DNA from 3 places in the Serratia fonticola genome. Region 3 is predicted to be linked to each of the others. Evidence: predicted binding sites of a transcription regulator. Region 3 holds the regulator's gene; each other region holds the start of a gene.
The links. The regulator CRP, encoded in region 3, controls carbon source genes, mostly activating them, when cyclic AMP is high. The targets are predictions, from matches to a motif close to ATGTGANNNNNNTCACAT.

Region 1 (4,460 bases), 1.0 Mb from region 3:
TTCCACTACAACTTCCCTCCGTACTCTGTTGGTGAAACCGGCATGGTTGGTTCACCGAAGCGTCGTGAAATCGGCCATGGTCGTCTGGCAAAACGTGGCGTTTTAGCTATGATGCCTAAACCAGAAGATTTCCCGTACACCGTGCGTGTGGTGTCTGAAATCACCGAATCCAACGGTTCTTCTTCAATGGCTTCCGTCTGTGGTGCATCTCTGGCACTGATGGATGCGGGTGTGCCAATCAAGGCAGCCGTTGCAGGTATCGCAATGGGCCTGGTGAAAGAAGACGAAAACTTTGTCGTACTGTCTGACATTCTGGGTGACGAAGATCACCTGGGCGACATGGACTTCAAAGTGGCCGGTAGCCGCGATGGTATCACCGCGCTGCAGATGGACATTAAAATTGAAGGTATCACCCGCGAAATCATGCAGGTGGCTCTGAACCAGGCCAAGGGTGCGCGTCTGCACATTCTGGGCGTGATGGAACAGGCTATCAGCACGCCACGTGGCGATATCTCCGAGTTCGCACCGCGTATTCACACCATCAAGATCAATCCAGACAAGATCAAAGATGTGATCGGTAAAGGTGGTTCAGTCATCCGTGCGTTGACCGAAGAAACTGGCACCACCATCGAAATTGAAGATGACGGTACAGTGAAGATTGCTGCGACCGACGGCGACAAAGCGAAGTTCGCTATCCGCCGCATCGAAGAGATCACCGCTGAGATCGAAGTTGGCCGTGTGTATCAGGGTAAAGTGACCCGTATCGTTGATTTTGGTGCCTTCGTGGCCATCGGCGGCGGTAAAGAAGGCCTGGTGCACATCTCTCAAATCGCCGACAAGCGCGTTGAGAAAGTGACCGACTATCTGCAGATGGGTCAGGAAGTACCGGTTAAGGTACTGGAAGTTGATCGCCAGGGCCGTGTGCGTCTGAGCATCAAAGAAGCTACAGCGCCAGAATCCGCTGCGGCTCCAGCACCAGAAGCAGAATAACTGTATCAACAGTTTTACAGCTCCCTGCCGTAGGGCAGGGGCTGTTCTTATCACGTGGGTAGGATACTCGCGTATTAGCAAGCGGAGGACAGGACGTTCATCCAATGTTTGTCTTCGGGAGTGGGAAATGAAGCCTTTCTTGCGCTGGTGTTACGTTGCGACAGCACTATTGCTGGCAGGATGCAGCAACCATGATTGGCGTAAAGACGAAGTTCTGGCTATTCCGTTGCAGCCCACGCTGCAGCAGGAAGTGATCCTGGCGCGCATGGAACAAATACTTGCCAGCCGGGCATTAACGGACGATGAGCGAGCACAGCTTTTATATGAGCGCGGTGTGCTGTATGATAGTCTGGGTTTACGTGCTCTAGCGCGCAATGACTTTTCACAAGCGCTAGCGATACGTCCTGATATGCCAGAAGTTTTCAACTACCTGGGCATTTACTTAACGCAGGCAGGCAATTTTGATGCTGCCTATGAAGCGTTTGATTCTGTACTAGAGCTTGATCCAACTTACAATTACGCGCGTTTAAACCGGGGCATCGCACTGTATTATGGCGGCCGCTTCCCGTTGGCGCAGGATGATCTGCAGGCGTTTTATCAAGACGACCCAAACGATCCCTTCCGTTCGCTGTGGCTTTATCTGGTGGAGAGAGAAATCGATCCCAAGATGGCTACCGTATCGCTCCAGCAGCGTTATGACAAATCGGACAGAGGGCAATGGGGATGGAATATTGTCGAATTCTACCTGGGCAAAATCAGCGAAAAAACGCTGATGGAACGCCTCAAGGCAGATGCAACGGATAACACTTCGCTCGCTGAGCATCTCAGTGAAACTGACTTCTATTTAGGTAAGCACTACCTAAGTCTGGGGGACAAGGACACCGCTTCGGCGCTGTTCAAACTGACGGTGGCTAACAACGTTCATAACTTTGTTGAGCACCGCTATGCATTGTTGGAATTGGCGCTGTTGGGCCAAGAACAAGACGACCTATCGGAATCGGACCAGCAATAGCTGACGGACACTTATCAGCCTGATTTACATTGGTTTTTTGACCAAAGTAATCGCCTTAACGGGCGAGGGCTTTTTTGTCTGTTTTATAATCTAATTTGAGCCGGTTCACACTTTTCAATGAAAATGACTGAAAATTTTCTCGACGAGTTATGTAGACTGGCTGCCATTATTAATGAGGCACGTGTACATGACTACTGAGCTTGAAACCTCTTTTGCTGACCTGGGGCTGTCTGCTCCGATCATTGCTGCCCTGACCGATCTGGGCTACGAAAAACCATCACCGATCCAGGCTGAGTGTATTCCTCACCTGTTGAACGGTCGCGACGTGCTGGGCATGGCGCAGACCGGTAGTGGTAAAACTGCGGCGTTCTCGCTGCCCCTGCTGCACAACCTCGATGCAGCCCTGAAAGCACCACAAATCCTGGTACTGGCTCCAACCCGCGAACTGGCGGTTCAGGTTGCTGAAGCCATGACCGATTTCTCCAAGCACATGCATGGCGTTAACGTGGTGGCCCTGTACGGTGGCCAACGTTATGACGTGCAGCTGCGCGCTCTGCGTCAGGGCCCGCAAATCGTAGTAGGGACCCCGGGCCGTCTGCTGGACCACCTGAAACGTGGCACCCTGAACCTGTCTGGCCTGAAAGGCCTGGTTCTGGACGAAGCCGACGAAATGCTGCGCATGGGCTTTATCGAAGACGTAGAAACCATCATGGCGGAGATCCCGGCTGAACATCAGACCGCGCTGTTCTCTGCGACCATGCCGGAAGCGATCCGTCGTATTACCCGTCGCTTCATGAAAGATCCACAGGAAGTGCGCATTCAGTCCAGCATCACCACTCGCCCGGACATTAGCCAGAGCTACTGGACCGTGCAGGGCATGCGTAAAAACGAAGCGCTGGTGCGTTTCCTGGAAGCTGAAGATTTTGATGCGGCGATCATCTTCGTACGTACCAAAAATGCGACCCTGGAAGTGGCCGAAGCGCTGGAGCGCAGCGGTTACAACAGCGCCGCACTGAACGGTGATATGAACCAGGCGCTGCGTGAGCAAACCCTGGAACGTCTGAAAAGTGGCCGTCTGGATATTCTGATCGCCACCGACGTTGCCGCTCGTGGTCTGGACGTTGAGCGTATCAGCCTGGTAGTAAACTATGACATCCCTATGGATTCAGAGTCTTACGTTCACCGTATCGGCCGTACCGGTCGTGCTGGTCGTGCTGGCCGCGCGCTGCTGTTCGTAGAAAACCGCGAACGCCGCCTGCTGCGCAACATCGAACGCACCATGAAGCTGACCATCCCTGAAGTTGAGCTGCCAAACGCAGATCTGCTGGGTGAGCGCCGCTTGGCCAAGTTTGCCGCTAAAGTTCAGCAGCAGCTGGAAAGCAGCGATCTGGATATGTACCGTGCGCTGCTGGCTAAGCTGCAGCCGGGTGAAGATCTGGATATGGAAACGCTGGCCGCTGCACTGCTGAAGATGGCGCAGGGCGAACGTCCTCTGATCCTGCCACCAGATCCAGTGTTCAAACCGCGTCAACGTCGTGAGTTCAACGACCGTGATGATCGCGGTGGCGAGCGTAGCAACGACCGTCGTCGTGATGCACGTCCAGACAGCCGTGATGGCGGCGCTGAGCGTCCACGTCGCGAACGTCGTGACGTTGGTGAAATGCAGCTGTACCGCATTGAAGTTGGCCGTGATGACGGCGTGGAAGTTCGTCATATCGTTGGCGCGATCGCTAACGAAGGTGACATCAGCAGCCGTTACATCGGTAACATCAAGCTGTTTGCTTCCCACTCCACCATCGAGCTGCCAAAAGGCATGCCGGGCGAGATCCTGAATCACTTTACTCGCACTCGCATTCTGAACAAGCCGATGAACATGCAATTGCTGGGCGATGCGCAGCCGCATGAACGTCGTGAGCGTCCTGCCGGTGGTAACGGTGGTGAGCGTCGTGGCGGTGCCCGTCCATTCAACGGCGAGCGTCGCGAAGGTGCACCAGCACCACGCCGTTCTTTCGGTGAGCGTCGTGAAGGCGGTAATGCTGCCGGTGGCGAACGCCGTGGCGGTAACTTCAACCGTGACAAGCCAGCACCACGCCGTGACGATGCAGCAGCTCCTGCCGCACCACGTCGCCGTTTCGGTGATGCATAATTGCTGACAACCCCTTACGGGTTAACAGCGTAGGGGCGCCGCATGCAGCGCCCTGACATTGATACGTTGTCAGTATGATCAAACCAGTCTTCGGACTGGTTTTTTTTTGCCTGGCATCTCAGTTAATACCGCTAAAGGGCGTATCATTCGCAAGGTTTATCTTACGGATGCACAGGAGCTGCCGTGAACTGGCAACAATTCAAATCTCAATACCTGGTGCGCTTTTGGGCGCCCCTACCGGCGGTGATTGCCGCCGGGATCCTCTCGACCTACTATTTCGGCATGACCGGCACCTTCTGGGCGGTTACCGGC
Region 2 (4,460 bases), 2.5 Mb from region 3:
TCACCTTGGTACCACCCTTTTTTATGTACTCGCTGCTTCCATTCCCGGCTCGGCAGCACGCCGCGATATTCCTCGTTCAGATCGATCCCCGTCGCCTTGCCATAACCAAACTGGCTGAGCCACTGATGGATCCGGTCGATCCCCATCTCATAGGCAACCTGATAGAAGAAGGTATCGGCCGACTCCTCGATCGCCTTGGTGACGTTCAGCAGGCCGTGCCCGGTTTTCAACCAGTCGCGATAGCGGCGCTGCGTTCCCGGCAAAGTCCAGGTGGGTGCGCCAAAGAAAGTGGTGGTTGGGGTGATGACACCAGCGAACAGTGCCGATACCGCCATATAAGGTTTTACCGTTGAAGCCGGTGGGTATAACCCCTGCGTCACGCGGTTAATCAGAGGTAAATCCGGGTTGCTGAGCAGCGACTTGTAGGCCTGATAGCCAATACCTCTGACGAACGGGTTGGGATCGTAGCTAGGGCTGGAGACCATCGCCAGAATGCCTCCGTCGCGCGGATCGGCAACCACCACCGCCGCCCGTTGCCCTTTGAGCAAGCCTTCGATGTACTGTTGCAGGTGCAGATCGAGCGTCAGATAAATATCTTTACCCGCCTGGGGCGGTTGTTCCTTCAGCAGGCGAACGATACGCCCGTGGTTATCCACCTCCACTTCCTGATAGCCAGTGGTACCGTGTAGCTGTTTCTCGTAATAGGCTTCCAACCCCTGTTTGCCAATATTGTGGTCGGCCGCATAGTTTTGCGCCTGGCCCTGCTGCTCCAGCTTTTTGACGTCGTTATCATTAATTCGCGAGACATACCCCACCACGTGCGCCAACTGTGCCCCGTAAGGATATTGCCGCTGCTGGTAGGTATCGATGGTCACACCGTCAAAGCGATACTGGTTTACCGCAAAACGAGCCACCTCGGTTTCACTAAGCCCGGTCTTGAGGGTAACGGGCTTATAGCGACTATTGTGGTGCATATCATCACGAAAGGCGGCGATGTCATCCGGCGTCAGATCAACAATGGGCGTCAGGTTTTGCAGCAGCCCTGCCATATCGGCAATCTTGCTGGGGGTCACTTCAATCTGATACAGCTGTATGTTGCGCACCAGCGGGATGCCGTTGCGATCGAAGATCAGGCCACGATGAGGGGCGATGGGCAACATTTTGATGTCGTTCTGATTAGAGCGCGTCTGGTAAAACGCATGCTGTTTGATCTGCAACTGATACAGGTTGAAAACCAGCAAGCCAAAACAGGCGACGACCAGCACCATCGCCACGCAGGCACGGCGAATGAACAACGTTTCTTCGGCGGGATGGTCACGGAAAGGATCTTTTAATTGGGCCATGCGTGGGGTCTTACCTGCCTGACTGATTGCTAAAAAGGGTGCGAAAAGCCGGCAAGCATAGCGTTAATAGCCCTGGCGCCACATTAAAAGGTTGCTAATGATTTGGCATAAATGTTTCAACATATTGGAATGTTGCTGTGATTTGTCAGACAGGCCATAACGACTATTGAGACGCCAATTATTCCAATGCTACAATGTGACGCAGATCACACTAACAACCTAAACCACCGTCTATCCAATGCGCATTCTGCCCCAAGGTCTGATACCTGGAGCCGGCTGCGGCATTTGTAGCAAAGGATCACCTCCGATGAGTACCATAGCCACTGGCTTTATTATGATGCGCTGGGAATTGCTGAGCGCAGTGATGATGTTTCTGGCCAGCCAACTGAATGTGGTGTGCCGTAAGGCCAGCCGTAACGGCATGGCGTTTGTGTTCAGCAGCCTGGGGCTGTTCACTAGCTGCTGGTTTGTGATGGGGCTGATGGGCATGTCCTTCAACCTGGCTGGCATTATGCAGTTCTGGGCGTCATTCAAGGACGTTTTCATTGATGTCATGAGCCAAAACCCGACCGCCTTCCCCCTGCCATAACCACCGTTCCTGGCACCATCCGCCGATGGTGCTGCGCCATAGGTAGCCAGTAGGTTATGGGTTAGCCCGCATCCAGGGCGTTAAAGTCACGCCGACCAGCAAACCTTCCGGGCTTAGCAGACGGGTGACGCTCTGGCCCCACGGCTCCAGACGGTTGGCTACCAGCAGTTGATAGCCCTGATCCAGCAGCGTTTGGGTGGCCTTCGCCATATCTGCCACGTCAAACTCCATCCACGCCTGCGGCACCGGTAAATCTTGTGGCCATTGATCCTGACCAAAGCAGGATTGGGCAGCCTGCGCCAAAGGCCACAGCGCAAAGTGCTTCACGCCGTTCAAGGCATCGTGCTCGGTCAGCAGATAGTCCTCATTCCCTTCCATTGGCTTTAGCGGCAACCCCAGCGCTTGCTGATAAAACGCAGCACTTTGGCTGGTGTTTTGGGTGATCGGGCCAAAACCCGCGACAAAAAGTACCTCAACACCACAAAATGGTTGTTCCATATCCTTTCTCCTCAGGGATTAACGGCTTTGCTGCCGCAGCCATATCGGCGTATGGCCATAGAATGCCTTGAAACGGTGGCTGAAATGGCTGGCCGAGCTAAAGCCGCAATCCAGCGCAATCTGGGTTAGCGGCATCAGCGTGTTGCGCAGTAATTTCTCCGCCTGTTGCAAACGCACCTGCATCACATACTGATGCGGTGCCTGCCCGGTGCTGTGTTTAAACATGCGGGCAAAATGAAACTCACTCAATTCCGCCTGAGCGGCCAGATCGGCCAGCACCAGCGGTTGATCGAGATGGTGATAAATAAACTCTTGTACCCGCTTAAGCACGGCCGGTGCCAGCCCACCACGCACGCTAGGCAGCCGCCATTGCAACTGGGTGTAGCGCTGAAGCATATGCGACATCAACAGCGTGGAGGCGCTGCTCAGTGCCAGCTGGTTGGCGGTGTCTTGCCAATTGTGATTAAGTAAAAACTGGCGATACAGCAACGTGATCTGCGGATCTTCCGCAAACGACAGCGGCTCTACGTTGATGGACGCCGGGCTGCGATCCCAAGTCTGCTCCACCAAATGGCGCAAATGCTGGTCGGTACAATACAGATGAACAAAGGAGAGATTGCTGCGGACATCCCAGGTGGATTCGTAATGACGCGGCATGATGCAAAAACGATCCGGGCCGCCGCCGTTCTGCCACCCCCCGGGCACCTTCTGATAGCACTCATAACCATCCGCCACGTACAGGCTGAGGGTGTGGTGATCGGCACTTTCCTGGGTGATACGGTCGTTGCAGTTGGACCAGGCCGCCAGTTGCACGCCAGAGCCCAGTTGCACGCTGTTGTGCAACCGGGCTTTATGTTGGTGCAGTGTTTCAAATGCCAGGTATGCCATAGCTGCCCTATTCCTGTGATCCAAGCCGTCTCAGTTTAAAGAGTGATGGCGCGGGATACCAGTTGCCACCGGGCGCTTTTAACAAAAAAAGCGCAAGAATATGCAATTGGCCGCAAAAGGCTGAAAGCGTTACGGCGCTGAAAGATGAATACTCCCGTCATCATTCACAGGAGAATTTATGAATACGCTGTTGTATCTTGCCGTGGTGCTGATTTGGGGCACCACCTGGATTGCGATTACCCTGCAACAAGGCACGGTGGCGATCCCCGTTTCGATCGGTTACCGCTTCCTGCTGGCTGCCGCAGTGATGTGGCTGGCCATGCTGGTGCTACGCCGTCTGCGGGCCATTAGCCTGCGGGACCACTTGTTCTGCATGTTGCAGGGCTGCTGTGTGTTTGGCTTTAACTTTTACTGTTTCTACCTGGCGGCGGCCTATATCAGCAGCGGGCTGGAATCGGTGATTTTCTCGATGGCGGTGTTGTTCAACGCGGTTAACAGCATGATTTTCTTCCGCCAACGCCCCAGCCCCAACCTGCTTCCTGCAGCGCTGTTAGGCATGATCGGCATCGTGGCACTGTTTTGGCAGGATCTGATGGCGACCCAGATGGCGCCAGAATTGCTTAAAGGGATCGGGTTAAGCGCCCTGGGCACCTACGGTTTTTCGCTGGGGAATATGCTCAGCACTCGCCACCAACGCCGTGGGCTGGATATGCTTTCCACCAACACCTACGCCATGAGCTACGGCGCACTGCTGATGTTTGCCATCGCACTGGCACAGGGCGCTTCATTGCAGCTCGAATTCACCACTCGCTATCTGGGATCGTTGTTCTATCTGGCGATCTTTGGCTCGGTGATCGCCTTTGCCGCCTATTTCACCCTGTTAGGCCGCATCGGTTCGGGCGCCGCTGCCTACAGCACCTTGCTGTTCCCATTGGTGGCGCTGACAATCTCCACTCTGTATGAGGGTTACCAGTGGCATCTGAATGCGGTGATTGGCCTGTGCCTGATCCTGTTGGGTAACCTGGTGATGTTCTCCAAGCCGGGGATGTTCAATCTATATCGATGGAAACGTGGGTTTCAGTGACGGTATTAAAGATAAGCGTGGAGATACCGTTGCCCACTTAAGATAATCCACAAAAATC
Region 3 (4,460 bases):
CAGGGCGAAGGGGGTATTACCGCCGCCGATCCTGTCTTCCTCAAGGGCGTACGTGAACTCTGCGACCAACATCAGGCGCTGCTGGTCTTTGATGAAGTGCAAAGCGGTATGGGCCGCAGCGGCAAGCTGTTTACCTATATGCATTACGGCATTACGCCAGACATCCTCACCACCGCCAAAGCGCTGGGCGGCGGTTTCCCGGTGAGTGCGATGCTGACTACCGAAGAGATCGCCTCGGTGATGCAGGTTGGCACTCACGGTACTACCTACGGCGGCAACCCACTGGCCTGTGCAGTGGCAGAGGCAGCGTTGGACGTGATCAACACGCCAGAGGTACTAAGCGGGATTGAGCAGCGTCGTGGGCTGTTTGTTCAGGCTTTGCAGGAGATCGGTAAGAAATACGATGTGTTCAGCGATATTCGTGGCATGGGGCTGTTGATTGGCGCGGAACTGAAAGCGGGCTATCACGGCAAAGCGCGCGATTTTCTCACTGCAGCTGCCGCCCGCGGTTTGATGATCCTCAACGCTGGGCCAAACGTGATCCGTTTTGCCCCTTCGTTAGTGGTTGAGCTGAAGGATATCGACGAAGGCATGGCGCTGTTCGAATTGGCCGTACAGGATGTGATTAACGGCTAATCAAGTCTGCGGGGCTGCGGTCCCGCTAACCTCAGCTTTCCCGCAGTTTGCGCTTCAGCCAGATCCCATGGTGTGGGCGCTGGCGCCACGCCAGTGACGAGATGGTATGCATCACGGTCAGGTGAGAAAGGATCCGCCGCAGGTGGCGTTCCATCTCGGTGACCGGCATGTCCGGATGCAGGTCCGGCGGCTGCATGATGCTGTTGCTGGTACTCGGGCCGTCATATTCCAACCGCTGCTGGCAGCTCTGCAAGGCGATTTCACAGGTCTGCAGATACTCCTGAGCCAGCTTTGGCGTCAGCATATAGTGCTCGCGCGCCAGAATGGTCATCGCATTCAGGTGTTCAACAATAAACTGGTTATGGGTGATCCACAGCCGCATATCTGCCAGATAATTCGATTCAAACCCCGGTTCCTGCATCGCCTGATTGAGCGAGGTAAACAGGGCATTATGCGCCTGATTGACCTGCATACGCGTGTAGGCCAGTTCGCTGGGGTCCGGTTCCTGTTCTTCCAACAATAAGCGCAGTGCTGTCTGATCGTGCTCCAGAGCCTGATGGGCGTTTTTACGCAGCAGGCCACTCTGCCACTGCGGCCATAGCCAGATCGTGCCGCCAAACACCAGTACGCAGCCGATAAGGGTATCAATCAGGCGTGGAACCAGGAAATGGGTACCGTTCAGCGCCAAGAGCTGCAAAGTATAGACGGCGGTCACGGTGAAGCCCATCACCGCCAACCCGTAGTTTTTCCGCAAGATCAGATAGGCCGCCAGGGTGATCGCCAACATGATGCTCAGCGTCACGTTCTCCGGCATCTGTAGTTGTAACAGCCCGGCGGCAATTACCAACCCGGCCAACGTGCCGAGGGCACGGTGCTGGATCCTCACCCGCGTGGCGTTATAGCCGTTTTGGCTGACCAGCATGATGGTCAGCAAGATCCAATAGGGTTTTGGCAGGTTGAACAGCATGCCCAGGCTGCTGCCTGCCGCAAGAATGACCCCCAGCCTGGCGGCGTTGCGCAGGGCGTTGGATTTAAACGACAGATAGCTCACCACCGCAGGCCAAAACGGCAACCGTGACTGGTTGGCCATCAGATTGCGGCGGTACAGTGGGTGCTGGGTACGCAGCAGGCGCGCGATGCGGCTGAAGTGGTAATAGCAGAACTGGCCAACCGGGTTATCGGCGTGCTGTGAGGCTACTTTTTCCAGCGCCGCCAGCTCATTCTTCATACTGAAACGCGCAGAGTGCCGATGATAGAGAATATCGTCGGCCACCACCCGCAGGCGCGTGGCGATCACCTGGGCGTTGCGGCGGATAATCGCTTCGGCCTGGCTTTGCTCCACCAGTTTTTGCACTTCTTCCGGCAGATGCAGGCTGACGGTGATGTGCTCCTGCAAATCGAGCGCCACCTGAAACGTACGTTGCAGGCGCTTTTGCTCCAGGTTATTGGCATGGGGCAGGAAATTCAGCTGTTGGTATAGCAGACTGATCAGATCCATTACTTTCTGCTGGCGTTGCAACAGCGGCGGCAGGGCAGTTTCTGGATCGGTATGCTGCGTCAGTAATGAGTATTTGGCTTCAAAATAGTCGGCCAGCTGCATATACAACTGGCTTAGGGATTCGCGCATCGGCTGCTCTTTCCACAGCTTGAACCAGGCCCAGGTAAACAGCCCGTACCAGGCGGTGCCGACGATATACAGTAAAGGGGCGTGCCAGATTGGCACGGTACCTACCATGCTGAGGGAAAAGATGGCGGCAACCAGTGCGGCTGGCAGCAGGCGTGCATGCAGCGGGCTGATTTCTCCGCTGACGCCGAGCAACAGCGCCATTCCCAGCATCAGCAAGGGTAGTGGTAGATCCCACAGTAGGGCTTGTTGCAGCAGAAGGCTGCTGAGTGCGAACAGGGAGCCGCCTACAACCAGGCGTTTGAAAAAGCGTTTGTGTGGCGTATCCAGCCCGGCAATGTTGCAGCAGGCGGGCACCAACGAGAACAGCATGCCGAGTTGCAGGTTGCCAATCAACAAACCAAACGCCACCGGCAGGCACAACACCAGCGTTTGCCGCAGTGCGTAGTTGACTTCCGGGTGGTAGATCAGGCGGCGCCACATGGTTGGCTATTCAGTAGGTAAAGAAACGGCGCATTGCTGCACCGTTTCCCTGGGGATTAACGCGTACCGTACACGACAATGGTTTTGCCGTGCGCGGAGATCAGGTTTTGATCTTCGAGCATTTTCAAAATACGACCGACGGTTTCACGTGAGCAACCGACGATTTGGCCAATTTCCTGGCGGGTGATTTTGATCTGCATACCGTCTGGGTGAGTCATGGCATCAGGTTGTTTTGCCAGGTTCAGCAAGGTCTGTGCAATGCGGCCGGTAACGTCAAGGAAGGCGAGGTTACCCACTTTCTCTGAGGTGACTTGCAGGCGGTTAGCCATCTGTGCGGACAGGCGCATCAGGATATCCGGGTTAACCTGGATCAGTTGGCGGAATTTCTTGTAGGAAATTTCAGCCACTTCACAGGCAGTTTTGGCCCGTACCCAGGCGCTACGCTCCTGGCCTTCTTCAAATAATCCAAGCTCGCCGATGAAATCCCCCTGGTTAAGGTAGGACAGGATCATCTCTTTGCCTTCTTCATCTTTAATCAGCACCGCAACGGAGCCTTTGACGATGTAGTAAAGCGTTTCGGCCTTTTCACCTTGGTGAATCAGCGTACTCTTCGATGGATATTTGTGGATATGGCAATGAGACAGGAACCATTCGAGAGTCGGGTCTGTTTGCGGTTTGCCGAGAACCATTCGCTGTTATCCTCTGTTGTTATCGCTGCCTTGTATCACAGGGGTCAGAGTTCCCTGTAAAACGTGCTTATAGCCCGGTGTTTTAATTGTGGCTATCAACAGGTTTTGAGGCGTGTTATAGAAATACGCTTGTGCTCTAGCATATTAACTTGCAGGGAGAGCTGCAAGCTACATTCTGTTAACAAACCAATATAGGGGCCTTTCCTTGGACGTATCCCTGAAATCGGTGACCTGGAAAGAGTTATTGCGGCTCTGTTTGTAGCACAGAGTGAGGCGGGTGTCTTGTGTTGTCTCGCTTCAGCATGATTAGCATCAGGTTACGTTGCCAGAATGTATGCGAAAGCGTACCCTGTTTTTAAGAAATTAACCGGAGTGTGTAACATGCAGGCAAGAGTTAAGTGGGTAGAAGGACTGACATTCCTGGGTGAGTCTGCGTCCGGCCACCAGGTTTTGATGGATGGCAACGCGGGCGATAAAGCGCCAAGCCCGATGGAAATGGTGTTGATGTCCGTCGGCGGCTGTAGCGCCATCGATGTGGTGTCGATCCTGCAAAAAGGGCGTAACGATGTGCGTGACTGCGAGGTAAAACTGACCTCCGAGCGTCGTGAAGAAGCGCCACGTCTGTTTACCCATATCAATCTGCATTTTATTGTCACCGGCAAAGGGCTGACCGATAAGATTGTAGAGCGCGCGGTGGATCTTTCCGCCGAGAAATACTGCTCCGTCTCCTTGATGTTGGGTAAAGCCGCCAGCATCACCCACAGCTTCGAAATCCGCGAAGTGGCCTGATCCTACCAAGGGTAGCGCAGGCAGTGGGCACGCAATAAATCAAGAAATCGCCGTGCCGTCACGGTTAGCGGCGATTTCTGTGAATACAGCACGCAGTATTGAGCCTGCGGCAGCGTGTCGATAGGCAATGCCACCAGCCGATGCTGCAAATGGAACGGTGCACTCATCGCCCGCGCCACGATAGTCAAATAATCCGCCTCCAACACCATATTCAAGCCACAGGTCACCGAGTCCGAGCG

Region 1: the regulator CRP is predicted to act here: its motif matches at 2,096-2,113, upstream of yrbN (protein YrbN).
Region 2: the regulator CRP is predicted to act here: its motif matches at 1,538-1,555, upstream of WN53_RS21360 (YjcB family protein).

The regions. Positions count from the first base shown of each region.
Region 1 is NZ_CP011254.1:2,386,124-2,390,583, forward strand. It holds gene pnp (polyribonucleotide nucleotidyltransferase) at 1-990, shown strand, start outside; gene nlpI (lipoprotein NlpI) at 1,118-2,002, shown strand; gene yrbN (protein YrbN) at 2,126-2,200, shown strand; gene WN53_RS10635 (DEAD/DEAH family ATP-dependent RNA helicase) at 2,190-4,148, shown strand; gene yedE (selenium metabolism membrane protein YedE/FdhT) at 4,332-4,460, shown strand, end outside.
Region 2 is NZ_CP011254.1:4,826,185-4,830,644, forward strand. It holds gene mrdA (penicillin-binding protein 2) at 1-1,343, opposite strand, end outside; gene WN53_RS21360 (YjcB family protein) at 1,651-1,932, shown strand; gene WN53_RS21365 (VOC family protein) at 1,987-2,430, opposite strand; gene WN53_RS21370 (helix-turn-helix domain-containing protein) at 2,449-3,318, opposite strand; gene WN53_RS21375 (DMT family transporter) at 3,497-4,402, shown strand.
Region 3 is NZ_CP011254.1:1,355,526-1,359,985, reverse strand. It holds gene argD (bifunctional acetylornithine/succinyldiaminopimelate transaminase) at 1-636, shown strand, start outside; gene WN53_RS06055 (YccS/YhfK family putative transporter) at 668-2,743, opposite strand; gene crp (cAMP-activated global transcriptional regulator CRP) at 2,800-3,432, opposite strand; gene WN53_RS06045 (OsmC family protein) at 3,814-4,221, shown strand; gene WN53_RS06040 (LysR substrate-binding domain-containing protein) at 4,224-4,460, opposite strand, start outside.